One region of the Diaphorobacter sp. C33 genome, then DNA from elsewhere that is predicted to be linked to it. Evidence: predicted binding sites of a transcription regulator. Region 1 holds the regulator's gene; each other region holds the start of a gene.
The links. The regulator FNR, encoded in region 1, switches genes on or off when oxygen is low (the NO sensors DNR and NnrR bind a similar motif). The targets are predictions, from matches to a motif close to TTGATNNNNATCAA.
Positions count from the first base shown of each region.

Region 2: dsrO (sulfate reduction electron transfer complex DsrMKJOP subunit DsrO) is a predicted target of FNR. The motif match lies at 4,820-4,833, and genes of this name have one in related genera.
Region 3: QY917_RS17065 (CZB domain-containing protein) is a predicted target of FNR. The motif match lies at 1,543-1,556, and genes of this name have one in related genera.

Region 1 covers NZ_CP129980.1:333,633-341,103, reverse strand. Annotated here, with positions in the region: gene QY917_RS01650 (cell division protein ZapA) at 1-324, shown strand, start outside; gene QY917_RS01645 (sulfite exporter TauE/SafE family protein) at 966-1,685, opposite strand; gene hemN (oxygen-independent coproporphyrinogen III oxidase) at 1,689-3,071, opposite strand; gene fnr (fumarate/nitrate reduction transcriptional regulator Fnr) at 3,243-3,986, shown strand; gene QY917_RS01630 (hypothetical protein) at 4,028-4,315, opposite strand; gene QY917_RS01625 (FixH family protein) at 4,392-4,670, opposite strand; gene ccoG (cytochrome c oxidase accessory protein CcoG) at 4,732-6,174, opposite strand; gene ccoP (cytochrome-c oxidase, cbb3-type subunit III) at 6,259-7,173, opposite strand; gene QY917_RS01610 (cbb3-type cytochrome c oxidase subunit 3) at 7,203-7,340, opposite strand; gene ccoO (cytochrome-c oxidase, cbb3-type subunit II) at 7,355-7,471, opposite strand, start outside.
Region 2 covers NZ_CP129980.1:728,886-736,356, forward strand. Annotated here, with positions in the region: gene QY917_RS03485 (tetrathionate reductase subunit A) at 1-2,812, opposite strand, end outside; gene nrfD (NrfD/PsrC family molybdoenzyme membrane anchor subunit) at 2,913-3,959, opposite strand; gene dsrO (sulfate reduction electron transfer complex DsrMKJOP subunit DsrO) at 3,977-4,759, opposite strand; gene QY917_RS03500 (2'-5' RNA ligase family protein) at 5,176-5,781, shown strand; gene putA (trifunctional transcriptional regulator/proline dehydrogenase/L-glutamate gamma-semialdehyde dehydrogenase) at 5,847-7,471, opposite strand, start outside.
Region 3 covers NZ_CP129980.1:3,615,011-3,622,481, forward strand. Annotated here, with positions in the region: gene gspF (type II secretion system inner membrane protein GspF) at 1-346, opposite strand, end outside; gene QY917_RS17060 (LLM class flavin-dependent oxidoreductase) at 408-1,439, opposite strand; gene QY917_RS17065 (CZB domain-containing protein) at 1,636-2,160, shown strand; gene QY917_RS17070 (GspE/PulE family protein) at 2,291-3,679, opposite strand; gene gspD (type II secretion system secretin GspD) at 3,691-6,036, opposite strand; gene gspN (type II secretion system protein N) at 6,041-6,853, opposite strand; gene gspM (type II secretion system protein GspM) at 6,870-7,415, opposite strand; gene gspL (type II secretion system protein GspL) at 7,412-7,471, opposite strand, start outside.

The DNA of each region.
Region 1 (7,471 bases):
ATCCTCCAGCAAAGCTATCTCCTGGCCTGCCCCGACGGCCAGGAGTCGCGCCTGCTGGAGGCGGTCGAGCGCGTGGATACCGCCATGACGCGCATCCGTGACGCGGGCAAGGTACGCGCGCGTGAGCGCATCGCCGTGCTGGCGGCGCTCAACCTGGCTTTCGAGATCGCCGACCGCGAAGCCGCCGATTTGGCAGCCGCCTCAGCCCCTGCGCGCATCGTCCCCACCCCGGTCGCGCCGCACGTGCACGACAGCGATGAGCGCGTGCAGCAGTTGCTCCTGCGCCTGGACGAGGCGCTGGGCGAGGATGGGCGCCTCCTATAACCATTACGGTAAAAGCCCGGCCCCTGGCCGCACACGGGCAGCCCACTACAATGAACATGTCTGCGATGCTGCCGGGCTTTATATTTCCTTGAACCAATGCTCATTGAGCACGGGCTTGGTACATCGCCCGGTGAGCGTGATCATCTCGCGTCAGATGAACCCAACGCCTGGCTGCCCTCGCCCACCTGAACCCCCGGTTCAGGATGCCGGTCCGGTGGCATTCGCAGACACCTTTTCTCTGGTAATCGCTTGCGCCCTCGCTCCGGGTGAGTGCCAGCGACCTCAATACCTGCTCAGAAAATCCGGCGCTCCGCGGCCAGCGCGCGCAACCCACCCATCTGCAAGGCACAGAGCAGACCTTGGTAGTCGTCGCACCGATGCCAAATATCCTGGCGTGGTTCGGGCGTTTCCCAGTCCTTCGGCAACCTCACTGATACGCAGCGCGCGCCCCAGACGTACGGTGGCGCATCCAGTAAGGCAGCGATGCGTAGCTGGATTTCTCCACGTCGATGAGAACAGACTCGTCACTTCCGCTGGTATAGATCTGACAGCGATACGTCACGCCTGAGCGCCTCGGTTTGCGCCATTCGCTTGCCACGACATGCTTCGCGGAGTCGCTGTGGTTCCACAAAACGCTGTTTTCAGGGCACGCACCACGGCGCCGGCTGCCCATGGACAACCTCCATCCACAGCGCCCATGCACCCAGGGAAAAAAGCACACCACCTGCCAGCCGAGACCCCCACGCCCCACCCTTCACGCCGATCCAAGCGCGAATGCGGCCAAATGTCCACGGTCCCAGCACCAGCCATACACCGCTTCCCACGCCAAACAGGACCATGCACAAGGCTCCGCGGAGCACGCTTCCGCTGAGAGCGGCAGTCAACAGTGCGGTATACAGAAGGCCGCATGGCAGGAGCGCCCAGGCCACACCCGCGGTCAGGAGCCCGCCAGGCCGAGAGACCAAGGGCTTGACCTTCGCCCAGGCAGCACGCCCCGCCCGCTCAACCCACAAGGGCTGCTGCGCTTGCACCATCATCATCCCGCCCCACGCGAGGATGAGCACATGCATCAGCGTCCAAAGGGGGCGCAATGCCGAGGTGCTTTGCCCCAGCCATGCGAGTTGCTCCATGGCCAGCGCAACCACCGCCCCTGCGGCGCCGTAACCGATCAGGCGCCCCACGTGAAACTGCGCTACCCGTTGGAGGATTCCGCGGCGGGACGCCCATTGAATGGTGTGGGTGGCGTCCTGCGTGCCACCCAGCCCCGTAAGCGCCGCGCAGGGAACAGAACACATCGCCAAACAGTGAGCCCCTCCCATCAGCCCCATCAGGAAGGTCGTCGTGGCCAGCGCCCACAGCATGGGTCAAATAATCCGGGAAAAGCGAGCGCGGTTACGGTCAGCCTGCAGATACTTGTCGAACACCATGGCCACGCCGCGCACGAAATACCACCCCATGGGCGTGACTTCAACGCCCTCATCACTGATTTTCACCAAGCCCTGAGCCGCCATTTCTTGCAGTTGCTGTAATTCCGCATCGAAATAACTGCGGAAATCAATCAGCCAAGACTGTTCCAACGGCTCAAACAGCAATTCACCTTGGCACATCAACGCCATGATGACTGCGCGGCGCACCAAGTCGTCCTTGGTCAACGCCAGCCCGCGCACCACAGGCAAATGCCCCTGGTTAATGCAGTCGTAATACTCGTCCAGCGTTTTCACATTTTGGCTGTAAGTAGCGCCCACGCGCCCGATGGCAGAAACGCCCAGACCAATCAGGTCGCAATCGGGCTGCGTGCTATAGCCTTGGAAATTGCGGTGCAGCCTGCCTTGCCGCTTGGCCACCGCCAGCGCATCGTCAGGCAGCGCAAAATGGTCCATGCCCACGTAGACGTAGCCGGCTTCCTGGAACACATCAAGTGACCGGGCCAGCATGGACACCTTGGCCGAAGCCATGGGCAACTCGGCCGTGATGATGCGTCGCTGCGACTTGAAGCGTTCTGGCAAGTGAGCGTACGCATACAGCGCGATCCGGTCTGGCCGCAGCTCGGCTACCTGCTCCAAGGTGCGATCAAACGACTCCGGTGTCTGGCGCGGCAGCCCGTAGATCAAATCCACGTTCACCGATTCAAACCCGAGCTTCCGAGCCGCATCGACCAACGCGAACACCTTTTCGGCAGGCTGAATGCGGTGCACGGCCTTTTGTACTTCAGGGTCGAAATCCTGCACGCCAAAGCTCAGGCGATTGAAACCCAGCTCCGCCAACAATCCCAGCCGCGCTTCATCCACGGTCCGCGGGTCCACTTCTATGGAGTACTCCCCCCCCGGAACGAGGACGAAACTGCGCCTCAACATGCCCATCAGTTCGCGCAAACCGTCATCCGTCAGAAAAGTAGGCGTGCCTCCGCCGAAATGCAGCTGGCTCACATGCTGACCCACACCGCAGTGCGCCGTATGCAGGTCGATCTCACGGCTGAGGTAACGCAAGTAGACCTCTGCCCGCTCTGGATGCCGGGTAATGATCTTGTTACACGCGCAGTAATAGCACAGCGATTCACAAAACGGGATGTGGACATAAAGCGACAAAGGCATCGCCTTGGCTACCGACCCCACGCGACGCTGCTGCAGCGCAAGGATGTATTCCCGCTCGCCAAAGGCCTCGACAAAACGATCAGCAGTCGGATAAGAGGTGTAGCGCGGCCCTGGAACGTCAAAGCGACGCAGGAGCTCTGTTGTAACAACGGTCATGACGGGATTCCTTGCACTTTCATATCACTGTGCCGTAGAGTCCCCCATGAGTCCTTGACGTTGATCAAGCGCCCATAAGGTCCTTGTGGCGACAATTTGACTTCGGCTCAAAGTCGTCCAACGGCCTACGGCATTCCATGTCTCCCAGCCGTTCAGAGGTAAGCTCAAGCCATGAACAGGGTTCCCATGCATACGAATCTCCAGACCATCAAAGTTGCCTGCTCAAACTGCAATCTGCGTGAGCTGTGCATGCCCGTGGGTCTGGACGACCAGCAACTCAAGCGCATCGATGACATTGTTGCTGTACGACGCAAGATCAAGCGTGGCGGCACGCTTTTCCGGAACGGTGAACCCTTCACATCCCTTTTTGCCATCCGCACCGGATTCTTCAAGACCTGTGTCGCCACCGAGGACGGTCGCGATCAAGTGACGGGTTTTCAAATGGCGGGCGAGATCATTGGCCTGGATGGCATCGTGAGCGACCGCCACACTTGCGATGCGGTAGCGCTTGAAGACGCCGAAGTATGCGTCATGCCTTTCGATCGTATTGAAGAGTTGTCGCGCGAAGTAACGGCACTACAGCACCATGTGCACAAGATCATGAGCCGCGAGATTGTTCGCGAGCATGGGGTCATGCTGTTGCTGGGGAGTATGCGTGCCGAGGAACGCCTTGCCGCATTCCTGTTGAATCTCGTACAACGCTTGCATGCCCGGGGGTTCTCACAATCCGAATTGGTGCTGCGCATGACGCGGGAAGAGATCGGCAGTTACCTAGGATTGAAACTGGAAACCGTCAGCCGCACGTTTTCGAAGTTCGTGGAAGAAGGTATTGTGGAAGTAAAACAGCGCCATGTGCGCATCGTCGATACCGATGCGCTGAAGCGCATTGTCAACAGCCAGCAAGCCTGCCATTAAGCCTCGGTTTTTTGCTCATTCATAACTGATCGGCGGAAAGATCAGGAAACGTATTTGGCGCAATCAGCCGGCCGCGCCCCTTTGGGCACGGGGCAGCGATTCAACTCAAAGGGCGAGAGTGACAACAGCGTAGTCAATGCGCTGGAAGCCATGAGTACGAACCAGAACGTGAAGAAGGCGATGGTATACACACCTTCGCGCGAGAGATGCAGGGGTTGATCAAACCACTGCAGCGCTTCTGGATCCACGAAGGCGAACACCACCATTTCCATGACGCCCGCCATCAAAAAGGCCGGCCACGCGATCCACATCAATCGTTGCATCCACATTCGCCCATCTCCTAGCAGGTGTAGTTGACAGCGTAGCATCTGTTCTGCGGCATGCAAAGAGGACTCGCCCTGCCGGTCAACGCGGTTGGTCCTCCAGCGGAGTAGCTGCATGGTTGCGCCCCTTCATGGCAGGCGTCATGTCGCCTCCAGACTCCTTCAGGGTCTCGTTGATGTTCAATCCCCGTTGGTAATAGTCTTCCGCGATGACGGGGTCGGGTTGGCTCACGGCCAGCCAGAGGGTCACGAAGCCCGCAATGATGACAATCACCGGCCCCGCGATGACAAGCCAGACATGGCCAAACGTCCACCAAGGCTTTCCTGCGTCTTCCAGATTCATGGGGGAATTACTCGACATCGATACCAACTCCTCGCTCATTTATGAGCACAGCTTGTTCATTTGCATTCCGCGACCGCCTTCAGCGAGGCACGAGGAACACGGATTTCTCTGCCACTTGGGCTTTATCACCCTGCGCTTGAATATCGAAATACACCGTATGCGATCCGGGAGATGCTGAGCCATACGGAATTTGAAGACGGACAACCACCCATCGGGATTCCGCCGGTCCAATGTCAATTGCGGTCTCGGACGCCACTTCCAGCCCTTCCATGCCGTGGGCGCTGATGGTGTAGCGCTGCGCCCCCTCCGTGGCGTTCATGATCTGCAGCCGGTAGATATTTTCCAGCTTGCCTCCCGCCACGATGCGCGAGAGCGCAGCGCGGTCGCGCACGATGTCCACCTTCAACGGGGTGCGTACCACCAAGCTGGCCAGCATGCCGATGCACAACACCACCAGCACCGCTGAATAGAACAACACACGGGGTCGCAGCACGCGTTTGAGCATTTGCGACTGGGTCCAGTGGTTCTTGACGCCGTTCTGCGTCGAGAAGCGAATCAGCCCGCGCGGATACTTCATCTTATCCATCACGGTATTGCAAGCGTCCACGCAGAGACCGCAACCAATGCACTCGTATTGCAGTCCGTTGCGAATATCGATACCCGTTGGGCAGACCTGGACACACAGCGTGCAATCGATGCAGTCACCCAGTCCCGCAGCTTTGTGGTCTACCGTCTTGTTACGGGGCCCGCGAGGCTCGCCGCGCTCAGGATCGTAAGAGACGACCAGCGTGTCCCTGTCGAACATTGCGCTTTGGAAACGCGCATAAGGGCACATGTATTTGCATACCTGCTCGCGCAGGAATCCTGCGTTACCGTACGTGGCCAACCCATAGAAGATCACCCAGAATATCTGCCACCCTCCTTGCAGGGCCAGCAACTCTCCCCCCAGCTCGCGAATCGGAACGAAATAGCCCACGAAGGTGAAGCCGGTCCAGAATGCGACCGCAATCCAAATGGCTTGCTTGACAGATTTTTTCCAGATCTTCTCAAATGTCCACGGACCATTGTCCAGGCGCATACGGGCACTGCGGTCGCCTTCGACTTTGTGCTCGATCCACATGAACATTTCCGTGTATACGGTCTGGGGACAGGAGAAGCCGCACCACAGGCGTCCCGCCACTGCGGTAAACAGAAAAAGCGACAGCGCGGAAATAATCAGCAAACCCGTCAGATAAATGAAGTCCTGCGGGTAAAGCACCAAACCAAAAATATAGAAACGGCGTGCTCCGAGGTCAAAGAGCACCATCTGGCGCTGGCCCCACTCCAGCCATGGCAGGCCATAGAAAACCAGCTGTGTCAGAAACACCATCGCCCAACGCCAACGTGCGAACACTCCACTTATCGAGCGTGGATAGATTTTCTTTTGCGCCTCATAGAGCGAAATGACCTCGGTCTGCGAACTTTCGGCCCCCACTGGCGTGATAGGAATCACCTTACGGGGCTGACCTTCGGCTGGCTTCATGGTGGAATCTCAAAAAGGAAGTGCAACTTCCAAAACGCAAAACGGCCGGCGCCCCTCGACGGGGAGCCGGCCGCACAGGGAGCATCAGCGCGGGGCGCCGGCCTTATTGGACAAACCCCAGACGTATGCCGTCAACACCTTGATCTGTGCATCGGTCAACTTGCCCGTTTGGGCAGGCATCTCGTTGGTCTTGCCATTGTTGATCATAGCGGTGATGGCAGCTTCGCCCCAGCCATGCAGCCAGATGTCATCCGTCAGATTAGGGGCACCCAGGGCCACATTGCCCTTGCCGTCCATCCCGTGGCATGCAGCGCACGCAGTGAACTTCGACTTGCCCAGAGACGCCTTCAGGGAGTCATGCGGGCTTCCCGACAGGCTCAGGACATAGTGGGTGAGGTTGCGCACATCTTCCGGCGAGCCCACGGCGGCCGCCATGGGAGGCATGACGCCAATGCGCCCATCGTGGATGGTCTTCTGGATCTGATCAGGCGCACCGCCGTGCAGCCAGTCACCGTCGGCCAGGTTGGGGAAGCCCTTGCTGCCGCGGGCATCGGAACCATGACACTGCGCGCAGTTGTTCATGAACAGACGCTCACCAATTGCCATGGCCGCTGTGTCGGCCGCCATCTCTTGGGGCTGCATGGCCTCGAACCGCGCATACAGGGGCTGCAACTCTGCGTTAGCCTTGTCCACTTCGGCTTGGTACTCGCCCAGCTGCGTCCAGCCCAACTTACCCTTAAAGGTCCCCAATCCGGGATAGGCAGCCAGATAGCCAGCACCGAATACCAGCGTGATGATGAACAGCCACATCCACCAACGGGGCATGGGGTTGTTCATTTCCGTCAGGTCTTCGTCCCAGACGTGACCGGTGGTGTTGTCGGCCGTAGCCTCGACCTTCTTGCGGGACGTGATCCACAGCAGCAAGCCGCAGGCCACGATACCGATGATGGTGATTCCGGCCACGTAGAAGGACCAGAAGTTACTCGTGAAATCGCTCATGGGTTATCTCTTTTCTTGTGGAGACTTCTTCAGTCCTCGGCGAAGGGCAACTGTGCTGCCTCCTCGAACCGGGCCCGGTTGCGGCGCATGAAGGCCCAGAACCAGATGCCCACGAAACACGCCAGCGACGCCAGCGTGGCCACGATACGCATGGTGGTGATGTCCATGACCAGCTCCTCGATTACTTGAGCGCACGGCCCAAAACCTGGAGATAGGCCACCACGGCATCCATCTCTGTCTTCCCCTTGACCTGCTCGGCGGCGCTGGCGATCTCCTCATCCGTATACGGGACGCCGAC
Region 2 (7,471 bases), 400 kb from region 1:
CGGCAATCGACATGCTGCTCATCAGGTTGGACTTGTAGCTGCTCATGGTCAGCGGCCAGTCCTGCTCGGTGAAGCGCTCGCGCATGCTGCTGCCGTCGGCAAAGCGGGTGGGGAACCAGGTGGGGCAGCCCACGTAGCGCTCGCCGGTCATGGAGTGGCGCATCTTGGCCAGGCCTTCGTGCCACAGCTGCACGGGGAACTTGTAGGCGGCCTTGATCTGCTCGCCCTTCCAGGCGTCGTCGATCTTGTCGAAGCGCCCGCCGCGGCTCATCACCATGGCCACGCGGCGCACTTCCTCGGGCTTGAGGCGCTTTTCCACTTCGGGCATCCAGCGGCTGACGCCGGTGAGGGCGATGTCGTCGTCGCTGGCTTCGGGCACCGGCTTGCCGGCCTGGTAGGCGATGTTGCACATGCCGCGCAGGTAGAAGTCTTCAGCGCTTTCCAGGTCGAGCGGCTCGCCGTCCTTGGTGCTCATCGCACCCTTGCCAAAGCCGGGCAGCTGCAGCTGCTTGGCCACGGCGAAGACGAAGCTCTCAAAGCTCACCGGCTTGCCGTCGGCCGTCTTGGCGGTGGCCGCCTCCACGGTGGGCCAGCGCACGGTGCTGCTTTTGGCGATCACGTCGGCCCAGGGGGCGCCGATGCCCCAGCTTTCGTACGTGACGGTGTCGGGCACGATGTAGTCGGCCAGGGCCGAGGTCTCGTTGATGAACGGATCGACCGAGACGAACAGCGGCAGCTTCTTCGGGTCTTTGAGGGCGCTGACCAGCGTGTTCTCGAAGCCGCAGATGGCATACACCGGGTTGCTCATGTGGTTGATCCACGCCTTCACCGGGTAGGGGTAGCCCAGCAGGCCGGCGGCCAGCATTTCGCTACTCAGGCCCCCGGGCGCCGGGTACCACGGTGCCTTGGCGGGGTAGGGGTTCTGGCCGGCTTCCTTCTTGCGCTTGAACTCGCTGGTCTTCTCGTACGGAAAGCGCGTGCGCGACAGCGCCACGCCCGTGGCTTTGACCGCGCCCTCGAACTGCGCAAAGTTGTAGCGCGGGCCGGGGCCGAAGGGGCCGAACGGGCCGGCGTCCAGCACCCAGCCGCCCTTGACGTTCAGGTTGCCGATCAGGTTGTTCAGCATGGCGATGGCGTAGGCGGTGTAGAAGCCCGCGCCGCTCATGGTGCCGCCGTGCGAGTTGGCCACGGCCTGCTTGCCGTGGCTGGTGAATTCGCGCGCCAGGTCTTCGATGTCCTTCACCGGCACGCCGCACAGGTCGGAGTATTCCTGCAGCGTCTTGCGGCGCGCTTCCTCACGCAGCTTGACGAACGATGTGCACACGGCAATCGGCGCGGGCTCCTCGGTGGCGCCTGCGGCCTTCAGGGGCGTGAATTCGCGCTCTACCACCAGCTCGGCCGGCTGGGCCACGGTGTGGGGCACCAGCTTGAAGCCGCCGTTGCCATCGGCCACCTGCACCACGTACACGTCTTCGGCCGGGGTCTTCTCGTCCACCGGCTCGGGCATGGGCAGGCCCAGGTCGGCGCCGCGCAGGAACTGGCCGTAGCGCGGGTGCTTGGGGTCGTTGATGAGCAGGTGGGTGGCGTTGCTCCAGCTCGCCTCGCCGGCGGCGGCCATGGCGGCCGGGCCGGGCTGGGTGAGGTACTTGGCGTCGTAGCGCTCGTTGTCGATGATCCAGCGGATCAGCGCCATGGCCAGCGCCAGGTCGGTGGCGGGCTTGATGGGCAGCCAGCGGTTGTTGTCGCCGGCCGCGTGGCTGGACGACATGGGCAGCACGGGCGACACCACCACGTAGCGGTAGGTGTTGTCGTCGCGCGAGCGGGCCTCGGCCAGCTCGCGCCCCATGCGCTGGAACGGGTTGCCCGACTGCGCCGGCGCCGTGCCCAGGAACAGGCCGAAGCGCGAGTTCTTCCAGTCCGGCTTGCCGTGCGGCATGCCGGGGATGTTGCCCAGGGCCGCAGCCGTGCCCACGCGGTAGGTCTGGCCGCAGTAGGCGCCGTGGTTGGCCACGTTCACCGTGCCGAAGGACTGGCGCGCAAAGCGGTTGATGAGCGGGGTGCGGCCTTCGTTGGAGGCGTCGGTCACCAGCAACTGGTTGGCCTTGGGGCCGTACTCGGGGTTCTCCGCGTCGATCAGCGTCTGCACGTCGCGGATGGCGGCCAGGCCCTCCACAGGGCCTTCGCCGAACAGGTCGCCGCCCTCGCAGATTTCCTTGACCAGCTGTTCCAGCGAGATGGCCTTCCACTGGCCGGAGCCGCGCGGACCCACGCGCTTGAGCGGGGTGAGCACGCGGTGGGCCGCAGTCTGGTGCTCCAGCATGGCGGAGCCGCGCGCGCAGCTGGTGGCGCGGCCCTCCAGACCGTTGTCGCCGCCCAGCAGGGCGTACACCTCGCGCACGGGCGTTTCCATGGGTGCGTGGTGCGTGGTGGCCAGCGGGTGGTAGGGGTTGCCGGCGATGCGGACGATCTTGTTGTGCTCGGTATCCACGCGCACGCGCACGCCGCACTGCGTCCAGCAGCCCAGGCAGCTGCTGGGGCTGACCACCTGGCCCGGCTGGGTAGTGAGCTGGCCGGTCACGGGGTCGATGCGGAACTCGGGCGTGAGCGAATTGCCGCGCGTGGCGCTCTTGGTGGCGGTGCCGGACGTGCCGGTCACCAGCCCCTTGGCGCCCTTGGCCACGGTTTCGCCGTAGCCGGCGGCAAAGGCCGCCAGGCCACCGGCCACCGCGCCGCCGCGCAGCAGCAGGCGGCGGCGGTTGGCGTCGGGGTGGGCCTCGGTCTCGGGAGAGGAATGCGGTTTCTTGTCAGTCATGGTCTGTACCTTCAAGGGCAGCGCCAGCGGGTATCACTTCAGTATTGATAGCTGCTCGCGCTTGCTGATATTGCGTTAAAGGCCGATTTGTCTATGAATTTCAGGCGGCAGTGGCCGTGGGTGCCTTGCGGGCCGGGAACAGCTCCAGCGCCCAGCTCGCCAGCCCGACCAGTGCCACGCACAGGCCCGCCACACCCACCATGCCCAGCAGCCCGTCGCCGCCCAGGGGCATGTGGTACAGGTACAGGCCGGCGCCGAACTTCGGCACGCCCTGCACACCCATGAACAGCGCCCAGCGGAAGGCCCAGGCGGCGGCGGCCAGCCCCAGACCCAGCACCAGGGTGTAGCCCTTGGCATGCAGGCGGTGGCGGCCGCGCAGCAGCGCCCCCAGCACAGCGGCACCACCGATGGCCGAGCCGACCATCGTCAGGCGCCACACGGGGAAGTCGTTCCACAGGCGCAGCGCGGCGTTGAACGAGGGGCTGTCGCCCGCCATGCCGCTCGCGGCCCAGGCCAGCGCCACCACCAACAGCGCGCCGGCCAGCGCCAGGCCCATGCCGCGCAGCGTCTGCAGCGCTTCAGCGCCGGGGCGCAGCGTGGCGGGCAGGAAGCGCTCCAGCACGAAGGCCGCGCCCACGGTGGCCAGCCAGCCGGTCAGCGCCAGGTTGACGGGCACCCACAGCGTGTTCCACAGCGGGCGCGAGCGCACCACCATCATCTCGGCGCCGGTGTAGACCGAAATGGTGAGCGCCGAGAGCACGAGCAGCGGTGCCAGCAGGCGCATCCAGCCGGTCTTGCCCAGCCACCAGGCGGCGCACATCGCCACGCTGAGCGTGACAAACACGGGCAGCAGCAGCGCGCCGACCGACATCCACGACCAGGGCGTGAAGTGCGCATAGAAGTGCCAGAAGCGCGCGGGCTGGTGCAAGTCGGCCAGCAGCGACACGGGGGCGGCGATGGCGCTGACGGCCAGCGTCAGCACGGCCGCGGGCAGCAGGCGCTGCAGCGTGCCGCCGTCTTTGCCCCAGGCGCACAGCGCGGCCAGGATGGCGGCGCCGGTGGCCACGCCGACCAGAAAGAAGTACTGCACGGCCCAGGGCAGCCAGGCCGCCTCGTAGTGCGGGGTCAGGAGTTCGATGATTTGCATGGTGCGCTCCTTGGGGTTCAGTGGTCGGACAGCAGGCGCACGCTGGCCTGGCCGTCCACGCCGTTGACGAACGCATCGGGCAGGCCGATGTAGAACACGCGCGGCGCAGTGTTCATGCCGGGCTTGAGCACCTTGAGGTCTTCCTTGTGTTCGGCCATGCGGCGGTTGATCTCGCTGCCCTGGTCATTCAGGTCGCCGATCACGCGCGCGCCGCCCACGCAGCTTTCCACGCAGGCGGGCAGCAGGCCAGCCTCCAGGCGGTGCTCGCAGAAGGTGCACTTGTCGGCGGTCTGCGTCTCGTGGTTGATGAAGCGCGCGTCGTACGGGCAGGCCTGCACGCAGTAGCCGCAGCCCACGCAGCGCTCGTTGTCCACCAGCACGATGCCGTCGGTGCGCTGGAAGGTGGCCTGCACCGGGCACACGGGCACGCAGGGCGGCTCGTCGCAGTGGTTGCACAGGCGCGGCAGGCTGACCATGGCGGGCGCGCTGCCGTCGTCCTTGTCGATCTCGTACTGCAGCACCGTGGTGCGGAACTGGCCGATGGGCGGCTGGTTCTCCACCGAGCAGCTCACCGTGCAGGCTTGGCAGCCGATGCACTTGCGCAGATCCACCAGCATGCCGAAGCGCTTGCCCTCCATGCCGGGGCGGCGCGGCGGCTGGCCCGGCGCGAAGGGTGTGGCGGCCTGGCTGGCGCCGGCCAGGCCAAAGGCGGTGGCCAGGCCGACGAGTTCTTGCAGGAAGGTGCGCTTGCCGGGTTGCGGCGCGGCGCAGGCGGTGGGGGAGGGGGTACTTTTTGACATAAATACCTTTGAATATTTACTGCGTAGATGCATTATTCTCCCCGTATCTCGATTATCTATTTGATTAACGTCAAATGACTTTGTTGATATTATTCTTGGATTATTTTGGTTAAACTTTTTTATTTTATTAATTGAAAATTAATGAAATATTAAATAATCCCGAGCAATTGCGTATGGAATGTGGAGCAGCCGCAAAACGGCCATACGTGCGGGTTCCGGGCCCCGCGGAAAGTCAGCCTTCTGGGCTTGGCATACGAATGCCATCCTAGGTACCAAAATCCGAAAATTGCCGATGAATGGGCGGTGAGGCGATGTGCCTCAATTGCCGCCATTCCGATTAAAAATATCGGTTATTGCCCGCGCCGGCGGAGTGCCTGTTACCCACAAAGGCAAGGGGCGGCGCTACAGTGGGGCGCATGGACGCTCACCAACTGCCGCTCGCCGGCGTGGAGCCCGATGCGCCACGCCCCAACCACCATCTTTTCTTTGCCGTGCTGCCCGAGCCCCGAGCGGCGCAGGCTGCGGCCGATCTGGCGCAGACGCTGATTACGCGGCACGACCTGCAGGCGCAGGTGCGCGCGCAGCGCCTGCACGCCACGCTGCTATCGCTGGGGTGGGAGCATGCGCTGTCGCCGCGGCATCTGCAGTGGGCGCGCGACGCGGCGCAGCAGGTGCGGGCGAGGGCGTTCTCGTTGCGGTTCGATCGGGTGTTGAGCTTTCGCCGCGCGCCGCAGGCCAAGCGGCCCTGCGTGCTCTGCGGCCCCGCCGACGGGCAGCAGGGCTTCATCGCGTTGTACGAGGCGCTGCACGCGGCGCTGTGGTCGCAGGTGCGGGGGCTGGACGGCGTGCCCCATGCGCCGCACATCACCCCGCACATGACGCTGTGCTACAGCCGCCAGGCCGTGCCCGAGCAACCCGTGCCGCCGCTGGAATGGACGGTGCGCCGCTTCGTGCTGCTGCACAACCTGCGCGGCTCGCCCGGCCCTTACGAGGTGCTGGGCGAGTGGCCGCTGGCGGATTGATTGCTATTGTTTATATAGCTGTTGGCGCTTGATGGATAAGCGCTAGAGGCCAATTTTCTCTGGCATCACGCCATGGTCATCAGGCTGGCATTGCCGCCTGCCGCCGTGGTGTTGATGCTGACCGCGCGCTCCAGCAACAGGCGCAAGGGCGCCTGCAGCGCATCGGCGGGGCCGTCCACCGCCGTCACGCCCACGATGGGACCGGGACGCAGGGCCACGCGCTGGCATTCCACGCGGCGCGTTTCTGGGCTGCCGCTGTGCAGCACGGCGTCGTAGCCCAGGCCATCGCCGCGCCAGTCGGACACCAGGGCGATGCGCGCCTGCACCTCGCGCGGCAGCGTGGCGCACAGGGCCTGCGCGTCCTGCGGCCAGAGCGCAAGCGCGCCCGCGGCCAGCACCGCGCTCAACTGCAGCAGCAGCGCCTCGTCCGTGTCGGCCAGGCACAGCACGCGTTCGCGCGGCAGCAGCCGATAGGTGTTGCGCTCGCCGGTGGGGCCGGGCAGGGTGCAGGCCAGGCCCGCGCAACTGGCCTGCGCCTGGGCCGCGCAGGCCTGTGCCAGCGCTGCGTTGCCTTGCGCCTGGGCCCAGTGCTCCAGCGCCGACAGCGGGGCGAGCAGCGCGGGCTGTGCGCTGGCGTCGGGCACCTGCACGGCCGTCGCCGCCAGCGCGCCGTGCGTGGCGTTGGCCGGGTGGCGCGACAGCAGACGCAACAGATACAGCGGGCCGCCTGCCTTGGGGCCCGTGCCCGACAGGCCCTCGCCGCCGAAAGGCTGCACGCCGACCACGGCGCCCACCATGTTGCGGTTCACATAGACGTTGCCGGCCGTGCTGTGGGCCAGCACCTGGGCCACGGTTTCGTCGATGCGGGTGTGCAGGCCCTGGGTGAGGCCGTAGCCCGTGGCGCTGATCTGCGCGAGCAGCGCGTCCAGCTCGCCGCGCTCGTAGCGCACCACGTGCAGCACGGGGCCGAAGACCTCGCGCTCCAGCTCGGTGATGCTGTTCAGCTCGATCAGCGTGGGCGGCACGAAGGTGCCATGCGCCGTGCCCTGCCCACCGGCATGGCTTTGGAACACCGGCCGGCCGCTGGCGCGCAGGCGCTCGATGTGGCGCGCGATCGTGGCGCGCGCCTCCTCGTCGATCACCGGGCCTACGTCCACCGCCAGTTGCGTGGGGTTGCCCATGTGCAGTTCCTGCATGGCGCCGCGCAGCATCTCCAGCAGGCGGTCCGCGCAGTCGCGCTGCACGCACAGCACGCGCAGGGCGGAGCAGCGCTGGCCCGCGCTGTCGAAGGCCGAGGTGAGCACGTCCGCGACCACTTGCTCCAGCAGGGCGGAGGAGTCCACGACCATGGCGTTTTGCCCGCCTGTCTCCGCAATCAGCGGAATGGGCCGGCCGCCGGCGTCCAGCCGTGCGGCCAGGCTGCGCTGCAGCAGCCGCGCCACCTCGGTGGAGCCGGTGAACATCACGCCCATCACCCGCGCGTCGCCCACCAGCGTCGCGCCCACCGTCTCGCCGCGGCCGGGCAGCAACTGCACGGCGGCGGCAGGCACGCCGGCCTGGTGCAGCAGGCGCACGGCCTGGCAGGCAATGAGGGGCGTCTGCTCTGCCGGCTTGGCCAGCACCACGTTGCCCGCGGCCAGTGCGGCGGCCACCTGGCCCATGAAGATGGCCAGCGGGAAGTTCCAGGGGC
Region 3 (7,471 bases), 390 kb from region 1:
CCTCGGCGCGCAGCGTGGCCAGCAGGTGGCGCTGGCGCTCATCGTCCGCCTCTTCGGCGAGCGCGGTCAGCGCACGCTCCAGCGGCAGGCCCGAGCCCACCAGCCCGGCGAGCTGCCGCGTCCACACGCCCAGCCCCGTGGCGTTGAACACCGGCCGCGTGAACAGCCGCTGCGCCAGCGTGGGGGGTGTTCCGGGGACGGCGCCAGCGGCCAGCGCCTCCACATCCAGGGGCACCAGGGCCTGGGCGCGCAGCAGGCTGCGGGCGGCCTTGGGGCTGTCGGCCTCCAGGGTGCCGCGGCGCACATGGCCTTGGGCGTCCAGGGCTTCGAAGGAATAGGCGGGCATGCGGAGAAGTCAGCGGCGGTGGGCGAGCAGGGGCAAACTGGGCGGGCCGCAGTCGACCCGTTCAGCCCGCCATGGTAGCCGCTGCGGGTGACAGTGCCGCGTGCGCCTGGGCGGTGATGTCCAGCGAGCGCAGGCGCAGCGCCGGGTCGTACACGTCGCTCACCAGCATGAATTCGTCGGCCTGCGTGGCGGCCAGCAGCGCCTGCAGGCCCTCGCGCACGGTCTGCGGGCCACCGACCACGCCGACCGCGAGGAAGTCGGCCACGGCGGCGCGCTCCTGCGGCGCGAGGCTCTGCAGATAACCCTCTACCGGCGGCTGCAGCAGTCCGCGCTGGCCGGTGAGGATGCCCAGCACGCGCTGGTAGGTGCTGCTGGCCAGGTACTGCGCCTCGTCATCGGTGGGTGCGGCGATCACGGGCACGCCGATCACCACGTAGGGCTTGGCGCAGGCCGGCGAGGGGCGGAACAGCCGGCGGTAGATGTCGATGGCCGCGTGCAGCATGCGCGGCGCAAAGTGCGAGGCGAAGGCGTAGGGCAGGCCCATCTGCGCCGCCAGTTGCGCCGAGAACAGGCTGGAGCCCAGCAGCCAGAGGGGCACCTGCGTGCCGGCGCCCGGCACGGCGGTGATGCGCTGGCCCGGCTGCGCGGGCGCCAAGAGCTGCTGCAGCTCGGCCACGTCGCGGGGGAAGTCGGCCTCGGTCTCCACGCGGTCGCGGCGCAGGGCGCGCATGGTGGCGCCGTCGGTGCCGGGTGCGCGGCCCAGCCCCAGGTCGATACGGCCGGGGTAGAGCTCGGCCAGCGTGCCGAAGGCCTCGGCCACCACCAGCGGCGCATGGTTGGGCAGCATGATGCCGCCCGAGCCCACGCGGATGGACCGCGTGGCCCCGGCCACGTGGCCGACCAGCACGGCCGTGGCAGAGCTGGCGATGCCCGGCATGTTGTGGTGCTCGGCCAGCCAGTAGCGCTTGAAGCCCAGCGCCTCCACATGCTGCGCCGTCTGCACGGCGACCTGCAGTGCCTGGGCCACGGTGCCGCCCTCGCGCACGGCCACGAGATCAAGCATGGAAAGTAAAGGCAGGGAATGTGCGGTCATGGCACCGATTGTGGGCAGCGGGTGAAATCCGTGCTGCGCCGCGGGTATGGTGGTGCAGTGGTCCCCGCATGGTGCATAGCGTTTTGCTATTGATATACTGAATTTGTTTTAAATCAACACACGAAACATATTGTCACTTTTGGCGTCCTGTGCGACGCTGCCAGGAAGTGATGCACGGGGCGTGCGGGGGGTGTCTATGGGGTTCTTCAGCCGTTTGTTTCAGCCGCGTGCCGACGGCCTGGCCGCGCCTGAGGACTGGACTTCGCTGCCTGCGAGCGAGGCCAGCGCGCTGGTGCTGTACGACGAAGAGGCTTCGCGGCTCCTGGCGGCGTTCGACATCGAGGCTGCCATCGTCATGCACGAACGCTGGTTGCCCTGGCTGGCCCAAGCGCTGGCGGGCGCGCGCGACGAACAGCTGCGCCCCGAAACGGTGGTGGACGACACCTGTTCCGAGCTGGGCCGCTGGCTGCACGGCAGCGGGCGCGTGGCGCTGGGGCACTTTCCTGCTTTCGACATGCTGATGCGCCGCCACCAGTACTTTCACCACCAGGCGGCCGTGTTGTTGACGCATCTGGCGCAGGGCGATCAATTGCGGGCCGAGCAGGCGTTCAAGAGCTGCCAGCATGCGTCGCGCCAGGTGGTGCTGCTGCTCAAGGAACTGCAGCGCGGGCTGGACCACGGGAAGCGTCCTCCCCAGCCGATGGCCGCAGGTAAACGCTGAAATGCGCTATTGATATAGGAGCTGCTAGCGCTTGTCTGTAATGGTTTTCAATGCAATTTGTATTGAAAACCCAGTCTTGGCAAGCGTGCCGCGCTCCTGTTTTTGAAAGGCGCCGCTGCGGCCTGTCCGCTCAGTCGCGCGTCACACGCAGCACTTCTTCGCGGCTGGTGATGCCGGCGTGGATCAGCCGCTCGCCATCGTCGCGCATCAGCGTCATGCCGCCGGCCAGGGCCTGGGTACGCACCTCGGCCTCTGGGGCCTGGTTGTGGATCTGCGCGCGGATGGCGTCGTCCACTACCAGCAGCTCGAACACGCCGGTGCGCCCCGCGTAGCCGGTATGGCCGCAGTGGTCGCAGCCTGCGCCGTGGCACTCGCCGCAATATTTGCGCACCAGGCGCTGCGCCAGCACCCCCAGCAGCGACGAGGACAGCAGGAACGGCTCCACCCCCATGTCGGTCAGGCGCGTGATGGCGCTGGCCGCGTCGTTGGTGTGCAGCGTGGCCAGCACCAGGTGCCCGGTGAGCGAGGCCTGGATGGCGATCTGCGCGGTCTCGAAGTCGCGGATCTCGCCGATCATGATCACGTCGGGGTCCTGGCGCAGGATGGCGCGCAGGGCCTTAGCAAACGTCAGGTCGATCTTGGCATTGACCTGCGTCTGGCCCACCCCGGGCAGCTCGTACTCGATGGGGTCTTCCACCGTCATGATGTTGCTGCGCGCGGCGTCCAGCCGCGCCAGCGCCGCGTACAGCGTGGTGGTCTTGCCCGAGCCCGTGGGGCCGGTCACGAGGATGATGCCGTGCGGCTGCTGGATCAGGTGCGCGAGCCGCGCCAGCACCTCGCCCTGCATGCCCACGGCCTCCAGGTTCAGCTTGCTCTCGCTCTTGTCCAAGAGGCGCAGCACGGCGCGCTCGCCATGGGCGTTGGGCAGCGTGGATACGCGCACGTCGACGGCGCGGGTGCCCAGGCGCAGACTGATGCGTCCGTCCTGCGGCAGGCGCTTTTCGGAGATGTCCAGGTCCGCCATGATCTTCAGGCGGCTGATCAGCGCGGCGTGCAGCGCGCGGTTGGGCTGCACCACCTCGCGCAGCGTGCCGTCCACGCGAAAGCGCACGCTGGAGTGGCGCTCGTAGGGCTCGATGTGGATGTCGCTCGCGCCGTCGCGCACGGCCTGCGTGAGCAGGGCGTTGAGCATGCGGATGATGGGCGCGTCGCCCGCGGACTCCAGCAGGTCTTCCACGGCGGGCAGCTCCTGCATCATGCGCGAGAGGTCGGCGCCTTCCTCCACCTCGCTCACCACCGTGGCCGCGCTGGATTCGCTTTGCGAATACGCCGCGCTGATGCGCTGCGCCAGCGTGGGTGCGTCCAGCGGCATGAACTGGTGCACGGCATGCTTGCGCAGCACTTCGGACAGCGCGCCGGCGTCCGGCTGCGGGCCGTGCCACAGCACGAGCTGCTGGCCGTCGTCTTCCAGCAGCAGCTGGCTGCTGCGCGCAAATGCGTAGGGCAGGGGGTGGCGCATGCGGCGGGCCCTTACTGCGGGCTGTAGGGCGACTGGCCCATGCTGGGCGGCGTGGCGGTGCGCGCGGGCGGCTGGGGTGCGAGCGGCGCCAGCGGCGCAGGTGCGGCCGCGGGCTGCACGGGCGCGGCGGACGAGGCGGGGGCGGGCAGGGGCGGCAGCACCGGCGCCTCGGACACACCGCTCATCATCGTGCTGGGCGCGGGCTGCGTGCTTTGCTGCAGCGCGCGAATGGCCTCGTAGCGGTCCACCATCAGTGCGTCGCTGGTGGCGCTGTCGCGGATCACCATGGGGCGCAGGAAGACCATCAGGTTGGTCTTCTGGCGCGTGCGCTTTTCATTGCGGAACAGCCCGCCCACCACGGGCAGGTCGCCCATCACGGGCACCTTGTCCTGGCCCAGCGCATAGCTGTCTTCCAGCAGGCCGCCGATCACGATCACGCTGCCGTCGTCCACCAGCACCGTGGACTCGATGGAGCGCTTGCTCGTGGAGGGGCCGTTGGCATTGGACAGCGTGCTCTCCGCGACCTTGGACACCTCCTGGTACATCGTGAGCTTGACGGTGCCGTTCTCGTTGATCTGTGGGCGCACGCGCAGCATCAGGCCCACGTCCTTGCGCTCCACGGTGGTGAACGGGTTGACCGCGCCGCCGCTGCCGCCGGTGTTGGCGTAGGAGCCCGTCACGAACGGCACGTTGTTGCCGATGATGATCTGCGCCTCCTCGTTGTCCAGCGTGAGCAGGTTGGGGGTGGACAGCACGTTGGCATCGCCCGTGTTTTCCAGGAAGTTGGCCAGCGCCCCCAGGTAGTACTTGCCGTTGATGCGCGGTGCGACGGCCAGGTTCATGCCGGCCGCCGGCTTGGCATTGGCGATGGAGGTCACGTTGCCGGTGGCCGCCGCCAGCGCCAGATCCAGGATGTTGCGTCCGGCCACGCTGGAGTTGTTGCCCAGCACGCCCAGCGTGCTGCCGTAATTGCCCAGCACGCCCTGCCACTGGATGCCGAACTCGGCCACCTTGTTGGCGCTCACCTCCACGATCAGGCTCTCGATCAGCACCTGCGCGCGGCGGCCGTCCAGCTTGTCGATCACGGCGCGGATCTGGCGGTACAGCGGCTCCGGCGCGCTGATGATGAGCGAGTTGGTCGTCGGGTCGGCCTGGATGATGCCGCCGGTGGACGGCTGGTTGGCATCGCTGCTGCCGCTGCTGCCCTGGCCCGTTCCCAGGCCCGAACTGCCCAGGCCGCCGGCATTGCCACTGGCATTGGTGCTGTTGCCCAGGCCGCTGGTCTGGCCCAGGCCCGATGCGCCGGTCCGCGTGAGGCCCCCCGACAGGTTGCCGGTTCCCGTGCCGCCGCCGCTGCTGGTGCCGCTGCCCCCCGCGCTGCCCAGCGCTGCGCGCAGGGTGGTGGCCAGCTTCACGGCGTCGGCGTTCTTCAGGTACACCACGTGGATGTTGCCGCTGGCAGCGGAGCTGCCCGGCGCGGCCGGTTGGTCCAGCTTGGCCACCAATGAGCGCACCAGCGCCACGCGCGCCGGGTTGGCGGCGCGCACGATCAGCGCGTTGCTGCGCGGCTCGGCCAGCAGCGTGGTCTTGAACGAATTGTCGGTCTGCCCCTGGGCCACGCCCTGCGCAGTGCCTGTGGCAGTGGCGCTGCCGCCCTCGATCAGGCGCGACACCAGCGGCGCCAGGTCGGTGGCGATGGCGTGCTGCAGCGGGATCACCTCCACGTCGCTGGCGTTGGAGACGTCCATGGCCGCCACGATGCGCGCCAGGCGCTGCAGGTTGTCGGCGTAGTCGGTGATCACCAGCGAGTTGTTGCCGGGGTTCACGTTGATGGTGTTGTTGGGGCTGATCAGCGGGCGCAGCACCGGCACCAGGTTGGCCGCGTTCTCGAAGTTGAGCTTGAAGATCTGCGTGACGACCTGCCCGCCCGCGGGCGTGCCGCCCGCGCCGCCTTGGGACACGCTCACGTTGCCGGTCTGCAGCTTGGCATCGGCCTCGGGCACGACCTTGTACAGGCCCGCCGACTCGACCACCGTGAAGCCCTGCAGCCGCAGCGCGGCCAGGAACTGCTGGAAGGCCGCGTTGGGCTGCACCGCGTTCTCGGTCACCAGCGTGATCTGGCCCTTCACGCGCGGGTCCACCACCACGTTCTTGCCGGTGATGGTGGCCATGGTGCGCGCCACGGCCTCGATGTCGGCGTTGGCAAAGTTCAGCGTCACCGGCTCGCTGGGCCGCACACTGCCGGCGCGCTGCCCGGAGGTTTGTGCATGAATGTGGCTGCTAACGCCCGTCAATAAAGCGCTAGCAGCTATCAAATGAAGAGTGAACCGCAGGGGGTGGCGGGGCAAGTTGGTCATAGGGTCAACCCACGGTGATGATGGAGCGCGCGCCACTGCGCCGCCCGATGATATTCAGAAGATTCGCCAGGGCCGCCTCCCGCCCGGGCGCGGCGCTGGCCTCGCCCGTGAAGCGCAGGCGTTTGCCCACCCACTGGCCGCTGCCCGACAGCAGCAGCGCGCCCTCCAGGGTGGACAGCTGCAGCGTGGGCGCGCCGCCGCCCTGCACCTGCAGCCGGTAGCTGCCCATGGGCCGCAGCGTGGACAGGCGCGAGGACAGGCCCAGCGCATCCAGCTGCACCTGGCCCTGCATCTGCAGACGCCCTGCGGCCCATTGCAGCGCGAACGCCTGGGTGCGCAGCTGCAGGCGGCCCTGCGGCTGCACGGTGTTCCAGGGGGTGCCCAGGCCCGCGAGCGCCGCAGCCGGCCACTGGCTCTGGCCATCGGCCACCTGGGCGCGCACGGCACCCAGGCCCAGCGCCACCTGCACCTGCAGCGGCGCGGTGGCGGGAATGCAGCAGTCGGCCGTCAGGCGGGCGCTGAGCCCGTTCCACGCGGGGCGCAGCTGCCACTGCAGCCGGCCGGGCAGGGCGGCCTGGTCCTGGCTGTCGGCGCCACCGGTCAGTACCAGGCGGGCCGAGCCGTTCCAGACGGTGCCGCGTGCCTGCTGCAGCTGCAGTTGCCCGCCGCTGGCCTGCTGTACGCCTGTGGCCAGCCAGCGCGCCGGGGCCCACAGCACCAGCGCGGGCAGCGCGCCCAGGCACACGCCGGCCACGGCCCAGCGCCAGGGCGCGCGCGGCAGTGTCAGCGAAGGGGTCGGGCGCAGGGAGCGTGGCACGGGCAGGGGGCGTGGACTATTGCGGGGGCAGCGCCAGCACCAGCGTGCCGTCCCAGCGGACGGCGGCCGCGGCAGCGTTGGCGGGCGCGGCGCTTTGCACCAGGCGGGCTTCCAGCGGCACGGCGCGCGCGGTGCTGCGCGCCTGGTTCAGCCACTGGGCAAGGGCCTCGGCGGGGGCGCCCTTGAGGGTGACGGTGGCGCGGTCGCCCGCGACGTTCATCTGCGCGGCTGCGCCCAATTGCTGCGCCAGCGTGGTCTGCAGCGTGCGCAGGGCCTCGCCGCCGGGTGGGCGGGGCGCGTCCTTGAGCTGCAGCGCTTCGGCCTGCAAGGCCTGCATGCGCTGCAGTTGCGCGTCCACGGCTGCGTGGCGCGCGCCCGAACCGCGCAGCTGCTGCAGTGCGGGCGCCAGCAGTATCCACCACAGCAGGGCCAGCCCCACCACGGCCGCGGCGGCCAGCACCAGGGACTGTTCGCGCGGCGCCATGCGGGCCCAGTGGGCGCGCAGCGCGGCCAGCGCAGGGGGAACCGGCGCGGGCGAGGTCGAAGCGGTGCGGGTGTTCATGGGCGGTCCTCGGCGCGCACCAGCAGGGCGCCATCGCGCGGCTGCGCGCTCAGGCT